3 regions of the Shewanella mangrovisoli genome follow, and region 3 is predicted to be linked to each of the others. Evidence: predicted binding sites of a transcription regulator. Region 3 holds the regulator's gene; each other region holds the start of a gene.
What was found. Region 3 encodes sigma-54, which starts transcription at its own class of promoters, with help from an activator protein. Its sites were predicted from a motif close to GTTGGCACGNNNNTNGNNT; they were not measured.
Positions count from the first base shown of each region.

Region 1: the regulator sigma-54 is predicted to act here: its motif matches at 3,436-3,454, upstream of K0H60_RS12425 (YccF domain-containing protein).
Region 2: the regulator sigma-54 is predicted to act here: its motif matches at 2,147-2,165, upstream of glnA (glutamate--ammonia ligase).

Region 1 covers NZ_CP080412.1:2,817,246-2,821,931, reverse strand. The annotation lists gene K0H60_RS12440 (substrate-binding periplasmic protein) at 105-857, shown strand; gene K0H60_RS12435 (M14 family metallopeptidase) at 964-1,989, shown strand; gene K0H60_RS12430 (alpha/beta fold hydrolase) at 1,989-2,858, shown strand; gene K0H60_RS12425 (YccF domain-containing protein) at 2,944-3,351, opposite strand; gene K0H60_RS12420 (1-aminocyclopropane-1-carboxylate deaminase/D-cysteine desulfhydrase) at 3,636-4,583, shown strand; gene K0H60_RS12415 (hypothetical protein) at 4,587-4,686, opposite strand, start outside.
Region 2 covers NZ_CP080412.1:385,860-390,545, forward strand. The annotation lists gene K0H60_RS01815 (TonB-dependent receptor) at 1-249, opposite strand, end outside; gene glnA (glutamate--ammonia ligase) at 653-2,062, opposite strand; gene typA (translational GTPase TypA) at 3,047-4,686, shown strand, end outside.
Region 3 covers NZ_CP080412.1:830,497-835,182, reverse strand. The annotation lists gene lptC (LPS export ABC transporter periplasmic protein LptC) at 1-436, shown strand, start outside; gene lptA (lipopolysaccharide transport periplasmic protein LptA) at 423-974, shown strand; gene lptB (LPS export ABC transporter ATP-binding protein) at 971-1,702, shown strand; gene K0H60_RS03680 (RNA polymerase factor sigma-54) at 1,809-3,284, shown strand; gene hpf (ribosome hibernation promoting factor) at 3,313-3,600, shown strand; gene ptsN (PTS IIA-like nitrogen regulatory protein PtsN) at 3,603-4,046, shown strand; gene rapZ (RNase adapter RapZ) at 4,043-4,686, shown strand, end outside.

The DNA.
Region 1 (4,686 bases), 2.0 Mb from region 3:
TTGAAGCATCGCTGATTATACTGAAAAGAGTTTAACCGATGAGCATGTGATGAATTGTTTGTTTTTCAATCCATTAAAACAGATGATCCTTTGATGGAGGTGTTATGTTCCGCTGGTGCCTACTGATGCTCTGTTGCCTTTTCGCCACGGCCAATAGCGCATTTGCCGATACGCTTAAGCTCACCTCATTACTCTGGCCGCCTTATTCCGGTCAGCAACTGGCACAACAAGGGGCCAGTGTCGCGGTCGCTCAAGCCGCCTTCGAACGTATGGAACAGCAACTGGTCGTGGATTTTTACCCTTGGAGCCGGGCGATAAAATTGGCGGCCATGCCAAGCTCCGATTACATTGGCTATTTTCCAGAATATTATTTTGAAACGGACAAGTTTGTTTTTTCAAAACCGATAGGGATCAGTCCATTAGGCATTGTTGAGCAAAAATCACATCCCATCAGCTGGCACTACTTAGCCGATCTGAACCGCTATACCTTAGGGGTGGTGAAGGACTATGTAAATACCGACTCCCTAGATCTGATGATTGCTTCTGGTACACAGCCCGTCGAGGCCGTGATCTCCGATGAACAAAACATCAAGAAGGTGGCAGCCGGTCGCATCGATGGTGCAGTGATTGATGTCAACGTACTCTATTACTTGTTAAAGCAGCCTCATCTGCAGCCATTGGCGGATAAATTACAGGTGAATAAACAACTGCTTGCGAATAAACAGCTCTACGTCGCGTTTCGTAATACCGAGGAGGGGCGCCATTGGCGAGATGTTTTCGACCAAGGCTTAGCTCAGCTGGATATTGAGAGTATTATGGGGGAGTTGTTGTTTCAGGAGGAAGTGACACGCCACTAAAGTGAACTTGGCTTTGGCTTAATCTGTTGTCATAAATGTGTCGTGGTTCGCCATTAATATCGTCCTAAGGCTATGAGTCGATGCTCATTTCACTTTCTAGGATGATATGAATAACATTCCATTCGAGTTAGATACACTATCGCAACTCATTGATAATCATCATCTTAAACTCAAATATCAGGTTCTTGCCGACATTCCATTTCGGCACCAACATTTTCCGCTCTACAGTGTCGAGTTAGGCGTCACCGAGCGCTCTTGTCCGACAGTGTTATTCGTCGGCGGCGTGCATGGGGTGGAGCGGATTGGCTCCCAGGTAATTTTAGCTTTGCTTAACAGCCTGTTGCAGCGCCTTGCGTGGGACAAACACCTACAAGCGTTATTAACAGACATCCGCTTAGCCTTTGTCCCTGTGGTGAATCCCGTCGGGTTACTGCTGGGGAGTCGCGGTAATGGAAATCAGGTCGACTTGATGCGCAATGCCCCGATAGAGTCCCGGGAAAAAGTGTCTTTTATGGTTGGAGGGCAGCGGCTCTCCTCTAAGTTGCCTTGGTTTCGTGGTCTTGGCGGTATGGAGCTCGAAACCGCGGGGCTGGTGGCTTATGTGCAACAATTGCTTAGACAAAGCACCAGTCTCATTTCCCTCGATGCGCATTCTGGTTTTGGTTTGACGGATCATATCTGGTTTCCCTATGCCCACACGCGCGCGTCCTTTGAAAATGCCCACTTCATTTATCACTTAAAGCAATTATTTGAAGCTAGCTATCCCCATCATGGCCATTATCGGCTTGCGCCCCAGAGCCAGTTTTATCGCACCCATGGTGATATTTGGGATTACTTGTATCGCCAGCATCATGCCCAAGATCCTCAAGCAAATATTCCATTCTTACCTTTGACCTTAGAGATGGGCTCGTGGGCATGGATTAAAAAAAATCCAAGGCAAATATTTAATTTTGCGGGGTTTTTTAATCCGCAAAAAACACACAGACACCACAGGATTTTACGTCGGCACACAGTACTGATGCAGTTCTTGATGGAGGCGGCGTATGCACGGGAATTAGAAGGGCTGACGCCCGAACATCTCACACAACTTACACAGAGTGCGCAGCAGTTTTGGTATCGGGAGCGTTTTTGATGACAACTTGGGTATTACTCAGGGGCTTAATGCGGGATCAACGCCATTGGAATGGCTTTGACCAAAGGTTAAGGCAAAAGGGTTGCAGAGTGTTCACCCCTGACTTGCCCGGCAATGGGATCCTCACTCACCAAGCCAGCCCTTTAACTATCGCTGAATATGCCAGCTCGGTATGGCAACAATTGGATGAGCAATTAGCGGGACAAGCCTTTTATCTGCTGGGCTTATCGATGGGCGGCATGCTCGCCATGGAAATGGCTAAGCAGCGCCCGGAGCAGATAAAGCACCTATTTGTATTGAATAGCAGCGCGGCTAACTTATCGCCCTGGTATCAACGATTTAATGGATTGAATGCTCTGCGTGCTTGGCTCAATCGTTGCCGTGGTCGACAGCTTAATCCCATCGAATCGACGATTGTCCGCTTAACCAGCTATCGCCATCGGCGCGATATTGCCTTGATTGAGCGTTGGAGCCGATATCGCCACGAGTCGACGCCATTTTTCAGCAATGCATGTCGTCAGTTGTGGGCGGCGTTTCGTTATCGCTGCCCAGCGTCTTTAACTGTGCCCGTCAGTATTTTATCGGGTGATCGTGATGCCTTAGTGAATATTCAAACCAGCAGGGCATTAGCACAACAGTTTAAGGTCGACTTGGTTGTCTTGGCCTATTGTGGTCATGACATCACCATAGATGCGCCAGCTAAACTGGCGCATTATCTATTCGAAATCATAAGCCTAGAGCAAGGGGATGGGAGTGCGTCGTTTGCAGATTGTGGCGATTTGCTCGATGAGGAAACCGCCTTTCATGAGGCAAGGTTAGTGCAGTCACTGCCAAACTATTTATCAGCACTACCTACTGACGTAGAGTAGTGCTGAGTGATTTGCCTTACGCTTTAGCGACTATGATTACTACGCTTTAGCGACTATGATTACTACGCCTTCGCTACTGTGGTTATTACGCTTTCGCTACTATGGTTTGCCCGATCGGCGTCAGGCTTAATAGCGCCAGCTTGATATGTTGGATCCCAAAGGGGATACCAATAATCGTCACAAAGCAGGCGAGGGCATGGGCTAAATGACCTATGGCCAACCAAATCCCAAACAGCAAGAACCAAATAATATTGCCTACCATGCCAAAGGCGCCAGTGCCTAAATCTTCACGTCCGGTTAAATGGCGACGATTCATTTGTTCCTGCCCAAAGGGCCAGAAGGTCAATTCGCCAATCACAAAGCAGGCTCGGCCGAAGGGAATACCAATAATACTGATAAAACACAAAATCCCCGCGAGCCACCAGGCGAGTCCCATCACAAATCCACCAAGGACAAACCAAGCGATATTGAAAATTAACCGTAAAAGCGACATTGAATACTCCTTAACTCATTTTAAATCTGTGTTGGAATGATGTTGGCCAACACACAGGATCATTAATTGATACTTAAATGGTGTAAGCGAGAATTGTGCCAAAATATTTTTCATTATTTATCAATAAGATGTTTATGTTGATGACTGTGTGACGTTGTAAAAAATGCTAGATTTTCGCGAAAATGCTTAATAATTACGGACGATGTAGACAAGCTCGCGGTACACTAACGGCCTTGTTTCCTTCGAGTGTATTCATGTTAGCCAATAGCCAGTTGAGTCAAAGCTTGCTCTCTAAGAGTCCAGTAGAGTCTTTTTCCTTTGCCGGGCGCGAGATATTTCTCAAGCGAGACGATTTATTGCATCCTGCGTTTAGTGGCAATAAAGCGCGTAAGTTTGCCTATTTTCTAGATCATGAGTTTACTGGTGTGACTAAGCTGATTGGTCATGGCTCTGCGCAGGCTAACTCGTTGTATTCTCTGTCGGCGCTCGCCAAGCTAAAGGGCTGGCAGTGCGATTTTTATGTTGATCATATCGCTAGCCATGTCCGCACATTGCCGACGGGCAACTATGCCGCTGCTATTGCTAATGGTACGCGTGTCATTGATTTATCAAGCCTGATTGCAGCCAATCCTTCTCTTCATCGTGAGCCTAATTGGATTTGCCATGACTATATTGAGCAGCAAGTCTTGCCTGCTGAGCCTAAGGCTTTGTTTATTCCCGAGGGCGGGCGCTGCCAGTATGCGCAATATGGCGTCAGTCAGTTAGCCGCCGAAATAGCCGCTTGGGCCGAGTCTCAGCATATTTCCGATCTCAAGGTGTTTTTACCCGCAGGTACAGGTACGACGGCGCTTTTTTTAAATCAGTATTTTGTGCGTCAGCAATTGAATATTCGAGTGCTTACCTGCGCCGTTGTCGGCGGCGATGAATATTTAACGCAGCAGTTTTATGAGTTAAATCCCAACTCTGCTGAACATCCACAGATTTTGAATGTGGGGAAGAAATACCATTTTGGGAAACTCTATCCTGAGTTTTATGCCATGTGGCAACGACTCTGTGCCAGCGGTGTGCAATTTGAATTACTCTACGATCCCTTAGGCTTTATGGTGTTAGAGGATTATTTACGGCGCGAGCAACATGCCTCCATTCTCTATATTCATCAGGGTGGGCTATTAGGAAATCAAACCATGTTGCCAAGATACAGACGAAAATACGGTGAGGGTGATGCAGGATAGCGTTTAGCCAACTAACTTATTGCGCTTTAATATTTTGTGGGCGCGTGTGGCTATCTTTTCTAGATGTTTAAGATCTTTCAATCCCGGCGTATCGGTTGAATAT
Region 2 (4,686 bases), 440 kb from region 3:
ATCCATCGACGGCACTAAGGCGGCGAGCATTTCCTTAATCCCTTTGCCGCTATCGGTTTGCTCGCGAATGCTGGCTTCATCAATGATCCACACAGTGCTGGAGAGATCGCTGATTTGGGTCGGTGAACGGGTTGCGGAGACCACCATGCGCTCCATCTCGTTTTCAGTGGCTGTTGCCACATTAATAAGCCCCAGTTGGCAGATAACTGCGGCGGCGACTAGGCTTATCGGCCCCATAGACTTAGGCATAGCATTCTCCATCAAAACAACAGGTACATGAGAAGCCAAAAGGACAGCACTGTGGTGACATTTTCTCGCGACCCAGAAAGCGTTTTTAATGTTTTGAATTCAATGCGCTAACTGAATATGAATGGAGAGTATTCCGTGTTTGGCTCCAAAAAAGACGCATTATTATAGTTGTAATCAAGAATCGTTCTTAATTGAATTTACAAAGCCTTTACTTTTTACGCGTCCTACATCACCAGTCGATAACAAATGGACAAATAACAGCGAGAGGTTAGGGTTTATATGTAGAGGTGTCGAATATGCAGGGGGAATAATTAGGAATCACAGAGCGATAGAGATAAAAAAGCCCCGACAGAAGACTGTCGGGGCTGCTAGATGTTGTGCAGCTAATCGATGCCGTTAGCCATTACAGGCTGTAGTACATCTCGAACTCTAATGGGTGAGTTGTACGGCTTACACGCTCAGCTTCTGCAGATTTCAGTGCAATATAAGATTGGATGAAATCTTCGCTGAATACACCGCCGCGAGTTAAGAACTCGTGGTCAGCTTGCAGGTTCTCAAGTGCGTTTTCTAATGAAGTCGCTACTTGTGGGATTTCAGCCGCTTCTTCCGCTGGCAGATCGTACAAGTCTTTATCCATAGCTTCGCCTGGATGGATCTTGTTTTGGATACCGTCGATACCCGCCATCAGCAGTGCTGCGAAACCTAAGTATGGGTTTGCATGTGGATCTGGGAAGCGAGTTTCGATACGACGGCCTTTAGGGCTTGGTACAACTGGAATACGGATTGAAGCGCTGCGGTTACGTGCTGAGTAAGCTAACATCACTGGCGCTTCGAAGTGTGGCACTAAACGCTTGTAAGAGTTAGTGCTTGGGTTAGTGAAAGCGTTCAGCGCGCGAGCGTGCTTGATGATACCACCGATGTAGTACAGTGCAGTTTCACTTAAACCAGCGTATTTGTCGCCTGCGAACAGGTTCACACCGTCTTTAGACAGAGATTGGTGAACGTGCATACCGCTACCGTTGTCGCCAACGATTGGCTTAGGCATGAAAGTCGCAGTCTTACCGTAGGCGTGAGCCATGTTGTGTACTACGTACTTCAGAATTTGGATTTCGTCCGCTTTCTTAGTCAGAGTGTTGAAGCGAGTTGCGATTTCGTTTTGACCCGCAGTCGCCACTTCATGGTGGTGAGCTTCAACGACTTGACCCATTTCTTCGAGCACTAAACACATAGCGCTACGTAAGTCTTGTGATGAGTCAACAGGAGCTACTGGGAAGTAACCGCCTTTCACGAATGGACGGTGACCAGTGTTACCACCTTCGTAGCTAGTGCCAGAGTTCCATGCCGCTTCTTTAGCGTCGATTTTCACGAAACAACCAGACATGTCAGTACCGAAACGTACGTCGTCGAACAGGAAGAATTCTGGTTCTGGTCCAACTAATACAGTGTCAGCGATACCGGTAGAGCGTAAGTATTCTTCCGCTTTTTTCGCGATAGAACGTGGGTCGCGGTCATAACCAGTCATAGTGCCTGGCTCGAGAATGTCACAGCGGATCAGTGCAGTGGTTTCTTCGGTGAATGGGTCTAATACAAACGTGGTTGGGTCTGGCATCAGTACCATGTCTGATTCGTTAATGCCTTTCCAGCCAGCGATTGACGAACCGTCAAACATTTTGCCGTCTTCGAAGAAATCAGCGTCTACCTGATGAGCAGGAATAGATACGTGCTGCTCTTTACCTTTGGTGTCGGTAAAACGTAAATCAACAAACTTAACTTCTAATTCTTCAAGTTGCTTTAAAACTGATTCAACTGACATTCTCAAGTCTCCGGTAGGGTAAAGGGATGTCCCTTCTATAATCTTTTAACTCAAGTCGCGCTTGAGCCAAACTTACAAGCTATATAGCGATATCTATGCCAACAATTTAAGATGTTGATAATAAAAGGCTATATATTTTAGTACACAACAATTTACTCAGTTCTGCACTATATTGGTGCGTTTGTATGTGGCATTTTGGTGCATTAATCCATTTTGGTGCGCACCGTTACAACACCATTTTAGTGCACGGTATTTGAGTGCAATCTCGCTACGCCCATTTATCCCGAACTCGTCGGCCCATTAAGCTCATGGACAAGCTGGATTGATATCTCAATTCTGGCTTTTGACAGCGTTCGAAACCAAACAAAGCACATGAATCTAGCACATTAGTGAGGTGAGATAACCGTGCAAGCTCACTATTTCAATCGCACGCAATAATGTCACAAAACTGTGGCAACCTAAGCTGTTTTTCGCGAGACAGTTATGGTTGGATATATTGAATAACTTTTAATTATCAAAGCATTAAAATCGTTGTTCGCAATGGGGAATAGAGTTTGTTGAAACTGAGGCCAAAGTTATCCGCTGAAATCGCTAAATGGCGCCAGCCGGGCTTATTTCGCTGCTCACTCTGGCGCGTCACGGCTTGATGGCGTGGATTGACTATACTTATGGCGGCTTTGGGCCGAGCGGCAAAAGTAGCGCAGAGTGAAAAACAGTGAATTCAGCTGCTTAGCTTAGTTGATGACAAGATAAACTGGCGAATTGCCTGCGCATTAACGGTGCATTTAGGCTATTTGACTCGGGCGAGAGAGTACCTTTTGAGCACAGTGCTCAAAAAATTGTTTTATAAGTGTTCAAAAATAATCCTGTGCGGCGAGGCCGCTCTGGAGTAGAATGTCACGCTTTTTTATGGCGACTCAACGTAGATTGCTATAACGAATATTGAAATATCCCTATTTTTGTTTGATGGTAAGAGGTTTATCCGTGCTAGAGAATTTACGTAACATCGCCATTATTGCGCACGTTGACCATGGCAAAACGACCCTGGTTGACAAGCTGCTGTCGCAATCAGGAACCCTTGCAACCCGGGGAGAAGCTACTGAGCGGGTGATGGACTCCAACGATCTTGAAAAGGAACGTGGGATCACGATTCTGGCAAAGAATACTGCCATCAAGTGGAACGACTACCGCATTAACATCGTAGACACCCCTGGCCACGCCGACTTCGGTGGTGAGGTTGAGCGCGTACTGTCTATGGTGGACTCAGTATTACTGCTGGTTGACGCCGTTGACGGTCCAATGCCACAGACTCGCTTCGTAACCAAGAAAGCGTTTGCCCAAGGCTTAAAGCCAATCGTTGTTATCAACAAGATTGACCGTCCTGGTGCTCGCCCTGATTGGGTTATCGACCAAGTATTCGACCTGTTCGACAACTTAGGTGCGACTGACGAGCAATTAGATTTCCCAGTGGTTTACGCTTCTGCGTTAAACGGCTTCGCAACCTTAGATCCGGATGAAGTTGGCACAGATATGACGCCACTGTTCCAAACTATCGTTGAAAAAGTATCTTCACCTGCAGCTGACGCTGAAGGTCCATTCCAGATGCAAATTTCTCAGCTCGATTACAACTCATACGTGGGTGTTATCGGTGTTGGCCGCATCAAGCGTGGTAGCATCAAGACTAACCAACAAGTGACCGTGATCGGCGCCGATGGTAAGACTCGTAACGGTAAAATGGGCCAAGTATTAGGTTACATGGGCTTAGAGCGTACCGAAGTTGACGTAGCAAACGCTGGCGACATCGTAGCGATTACCGGTTTAGGTGAGCTGAAGATTTCTGACACTGTGTGTGCCGCAGGTAATGTTGAAGCGCTGCCACCACTGTCAGTTGACGAACCAACACTGACCATGACTTTCCAAGTCAACACTTCACCTTTCGCAGGTAAAGAAGGTAAGTACGTGACTTCACGTAACATTCTTGAGCGTCTGCAACAAGAATTAGTGCACAACGTGGCACTGCGTGTTGAAGAAACCGACAGCCCAGACCGTTTCGCGGTATCTGGCCGTGGTGAATTACACTTATCTATCCTGATCGAAAACATGCGTCGTGAAGGTTACGAATTAGCGGTTTCTCGTCCAGAAGTAATCTTAAAAACCATCGATGGCGAACTGTGTGAGCCATACGAAACTCTGACCGTTGACGTTGAAGAAGAGCATCAAGGTACTGTCATCGAGAAGCTGGGTGTACGTAAGGCTGAGATGAAAGACATGCAGCTTGACGGTAAAGGCCGTGTGCGCGTTGACTTTATCATCCCAAGCCGTGGTTTAATCGGTTTCCAAACTGAGTTCTTAACTGCAACTTCTGGTACTGGTCTGATTTACCACTCATTCGATCACTACGGCCCGCACAAAGGTGGCGATATCGGTCAACGCGCGAACGGCGTATTGATCTCTAACGCGACTGGTAAGGCGCTAACATTCGCACTGTTCGGTCTGCAGGATCGCGGTCGTCTGTTTATTGGCCACGCTGCCGAAGTTTACGAAGGTCAAGTTGTGGGTATCCACTCACGTTCTAACGACCTGACAGTTAACTGTCTGAAAGGTAAGCAGCTAACTAACATGCG
Region 3 (4,686 bases):
CATTATCGAAGATCTGCGCAGTATTGAGTTTAATGAACAAGGGCAAGTTAACAGTCGCGTCACGGCAAAGCACATGGAACACTATGAGCTGAAAAACCAAACCGACTTTACTGAGCCCGTCTATCTTGTCTATCCCGACCAAGGTAAAGCAAAATGGCAGATCCGAGCCGACCAAGGTCGACTCAACAAAGATACCGGCAAGGTTGTATTAGAAAATAATGTTATTATCGATGCCATCAGCCCTGGTGAACCCATACAGACATTGTCCACCAGTTTTTTAGAACTCGATCTCAACACTATGATAATGACCTCTGACCGCATCATTTACGTCACAGGGAAAGATTTTAATATTCAAGGGCAAGGCCTTTATGCCGACCTTAACGCGCAGGAAGTGCAATTGACCAGTCAGGTAGTAGGAACCTATGAAGCAAAATAACATATTACTTGCCGGCCTAATGCTAATCACCAGCATGAGTGCCTTCGCCAAGGTCGGTGACTTACAGCAAGAAGTGAAAATTAAAGCCGTTAGCCAAACTGCGGACATTAAAAACAATCAGATCATTTTCTTCGGTCCGGTTGAAGTCACCCAAGGCTCGATTAAAATCCATGCAGATCAACTACGTGCATTTTCTGCCGAAGGGGAAAACAGCAAGATTTTAGTGGCAACGGGTAACCCTGCGACTTACAGCCAAATTCTCGACGATGGACGCCCAGCTTCGGCTAGCGCCAAAGAAATTCGCTACGAAATGGCGACCCGCACCCTGACCTTAACAGGCTCAGCGACCCTAGACCAAGCGGGTAGCCAAGTGACGGGTAACCTCATCCGTTACGATATTATTCAGCAAAAACTGATCGCTGAGAGCACAGGTAGCGGCGATGATCGCGTGATTACCATTATTCAACCTGACAACTATCAGGAAGAACTCAAGAATCAGCCTGCGGACAAACCTGTGAAAAAACAGGATTCTAAATGACCCAAATCACCTTAAAAGCACAGAATCTCGCTAAGAGTTATAAGAGTCGTCAGGTTGTGAAAGATGTCAGCCTGACGGTCAAAACGGGTCAAGTCGTCGGCCTGCTCGGCCCAAACGGTGCGGGTAAAACCACCACCTTTTACATGGTCGTGGGCTTAGTCAAAAGCGATAAAGGCCATATCTTTATCGACGATGATGATTTAACCGCCGATCCCATGCACCTGCGCGCCCGCAAAGGCATTGGTTACCTGCCACAGGAAGCCAGTATCTTTCGCAAGCTGACAGTGCACGACAATATCATGGCGGTACTGCAAACCCGTAAAGAGCTCAATCGCGACCAACGCGAAGAAGAGCTGGAACATCTGCTCGAAGAGTTCCATATCACCCATATTCGCGATAGCCAAGGCATGTCGTTATCGGGCGGTGAACGTCGCCGCGTCGAAATTGCCCGCGCCTTAGCGGCCAATCCTAAGTTTATTCTGCTCGATGAACCCTTCGCCGGTGTCGACCCGATTTCGGTTATCGATATCAAGAAAATCATCGAACAACTCAAGAGCCGAGGCCTTGGGGTACTGATCACAGACCACAATGTGCGCGAGACTTTAGACGTCTGTGAACATGCCTACATTGTCAGTCACGGAAACCTGATTGCCGAAGGAACTCCCGCAGAGATCTTAGACAATCAGCAAGTTAGGGCTGTGTACTTAGGTGAACAATTCAGGCTATAGTTACTTAAACAGAGCCAATTAGCCTTGAATTTTGGCTTAGTAAGCGCCATCAATATGATAACAAGCGGCCTAAATTCAAAATAATAACGTAGGGATCAGCGGTAACATGAAAGCGTCACTCCAGCTCAAACTGGGTCAACAGTTAACCATGACGCCACAACTTCAACAGGCCATTCGTCTGTTGCAATTGTCGTCATTGGAACTGCAGCAAGAGATCCAGCAAGCCTTAGACTCTAATCCTCTTCTCGAGCTGGAAGAGGAGCAATTCGACGCGCCTACCGAACGTAAGCAAGATATCGCCGATACCGACTTTAGCGAAACGACAGCTCAGCCACAGGAACAAGATAATTCCACCGTAGACATTGCCGAGTCGCTGACCAAAGAATCCCTGCCCGAAGAACTCCCCATGGACACCACTTGGGATGAAGTCTTTACCGCATCGCCAAACTCAGGTTCTGGCGCTAGCCGTGAAGATGACATGCCCTTCCAAGGGGAAACCAGTGAAGGCCTGTACGAACATTTAGAATGGCAAAAAAACCTCACGCCCTTCTCTGAAACCGATTTAGCCATCGCCACCGCGATTATTGATGCCATTGACGATCAAGGTTATCTCACTCAAAGTACTGAAGATATCCTCGAGGCCATGGGCAATCCCGAGATAGAACTGGATGAAGTCGAAGCCGTACTCAAGCGCATTCAACACTTCGATCCCGTCGGTGTCGCCGCAAGGGATTTAAGCGAATGTCTGCTTATCCAACTCTCCCATTTTTCGCCAGATACCCCACACCTCGAAAACGCCCGTATGTTGATCAAAGATCATTTAGATCTGATCGCTGCCCGCGACTTTAGGTTGTTGATGCGTAAAACCAAGCTTAAGGAAGATGATCTGCGCGAGAGCATTGCCCTCATCCAAACCTTAAACCCTCGCCCCGGTTTGCTCATCACCCCTGTCGATGAAGAATATGTCATCCCCGATGTGTCGGTGTCGAAGAAAAATGGTCGCTGGGTGGTCGAGTTAAACCCGGACTGCATGCCAAAAATCAATGTAAATCAGCAATATGCAGCCATGGCGCGCAGCACCAAAAGCCAAGCCGATAGCCAATTTATCCGCGGGCATCTGCAAGAAGCCAAGTGGTTTATTAAAAGCCTTGAAAGCCGTAACGAAACACTGCTCAAGGTGGCAAACTGCATAGTGCAATACCAACAGGGTTTCTTCGAATACGGTGAAGAAGCCATGAAACCTATGGTCCTAAACGATATCGCCGAGGCGGTAGAGATGCATGAGTCCACCATTTCACGGGTGACCACACAAAAATACATGCATACCCCAAAGGGACTTTTTGAACTAAAATATTTCTTCTCAAGCCACGTCGGGACTGATGATGGCGGTGAGTGCTCATCCACGGCAATCAGAGCCTTCATTAAGAAACTGGTTGCAGCGGAAAACCAGAAAAAACCATTAAGCGACAGCAAGATGGCGCAGCTTCTGGCAGAACAGGGAATTAACGTTGCGCGCAGAACCATTGCGAAGTACCGAGAGGCGATGCTTATTCCCCCTTCCAATCAGCGTAAAAGTTTATAGCCTAAAGTGGAAATCGGAGGACGTTTATATGCAAATAAACCTGAGTGGACACCATATCGAGATTACTGAATCGTTACGGGCTTATGTTGAGGAAAAGTTTTCAAAACTTGAACGTCATTTCGAACAGATCAATAATGTGCACGTTGTGCTCAATGTTGAGAAAATGCAACAAATTGCCGAAGCGAGAATCAACCTCACCGGTGGTGAAGTCTTCGCGACTTCAGAGCATGCAGATATGTATGCTGCCATAGACGTCCTGATCGACAAGCTTGATCGTCAGGTTATTAAACACAAAGAGAAGTTAACAAAACACTAGCAATGGAACTTCGTACCATACTGCGGCCGGAATGCACGACCTGCGCCACTCCGGGCAGTAAGAAAAAGGTACTGGAACTTATCAGCGACTTAGCCGCTGCCCAGTACCCCACCCTCTCATCTCAAGAGATCTTCGAAAGCCTAGTGGCGCGCGAAAAGATGGGGAGCACAGGTATAGGTAACGGCATCGCCATTCCACATGGTCGATTAACCGATATAACACAACCCATAGCCATATTGGTGAAATGTGAGGAGCCGATAGCCTTTGATGCTATCGATAAACAACCTGTCGACATTTTATTTGCGCTGCTGGTGCCTGCTGACCAATGTCAACAGCACTTAAGCACTTTGTCCTGCATGGCTGAAAAGCTCAGCGACAAGCAAATATTGAAGCAATTGCGCAAGACGCATGATGAAACGGAACTCTATCAGGTAATCACTGGATGAAACTGGTCATAGTGTCAGGGCGCTCAGGCTCAGGCAAATCGGTCGCACTGAGAGTGCTTGAAGATCTCGGCTACTATTGTGTCGATAATCTTCCTTTGCCGCTGATTGGCAGCTTACTCGAACAGCTCAAGGGCAGTAACGATCTCGTCGCCATCAGCGTCGACGTGCGTAACCTGCCGGAGCAAGACAAGGTACTCGTCAAACAGCTCGCCAGCCTGCCAGAGGGCACTGAACTTACCAGCTTCTTCTTAAATTCCAGCGATAAAGTACTGTTAAAGCGCTACAGCGAGACTCGGCGCTTACATCCCTTATCTAAGAGCCGAGTATCACTACAAGAAGCTATTAAGCTTGAAGGCAAATTGCTCGAGCCCCTGTCACAGCAGATGGATCACTACATAGATACCTCGAATCTGAATATCTATGAACTCAGCGACCAAGTACGGCAAATCCTGCTTGGCAGTGTCGATAAGGAACTGGTGATCAACTTCGAGTCCTTCGGTTTTAAGCATGGTATGCCAACCGAAGCCGACTTTATGTTCGATGTGCGCTTTTTACCCAATCCCCATTGGGAGCCTGAGTTGCGCCCCCTCACCGGCTTAGATGAACCTGTGGCAGAGTTTTTAAATCGCCAGCCACTGGT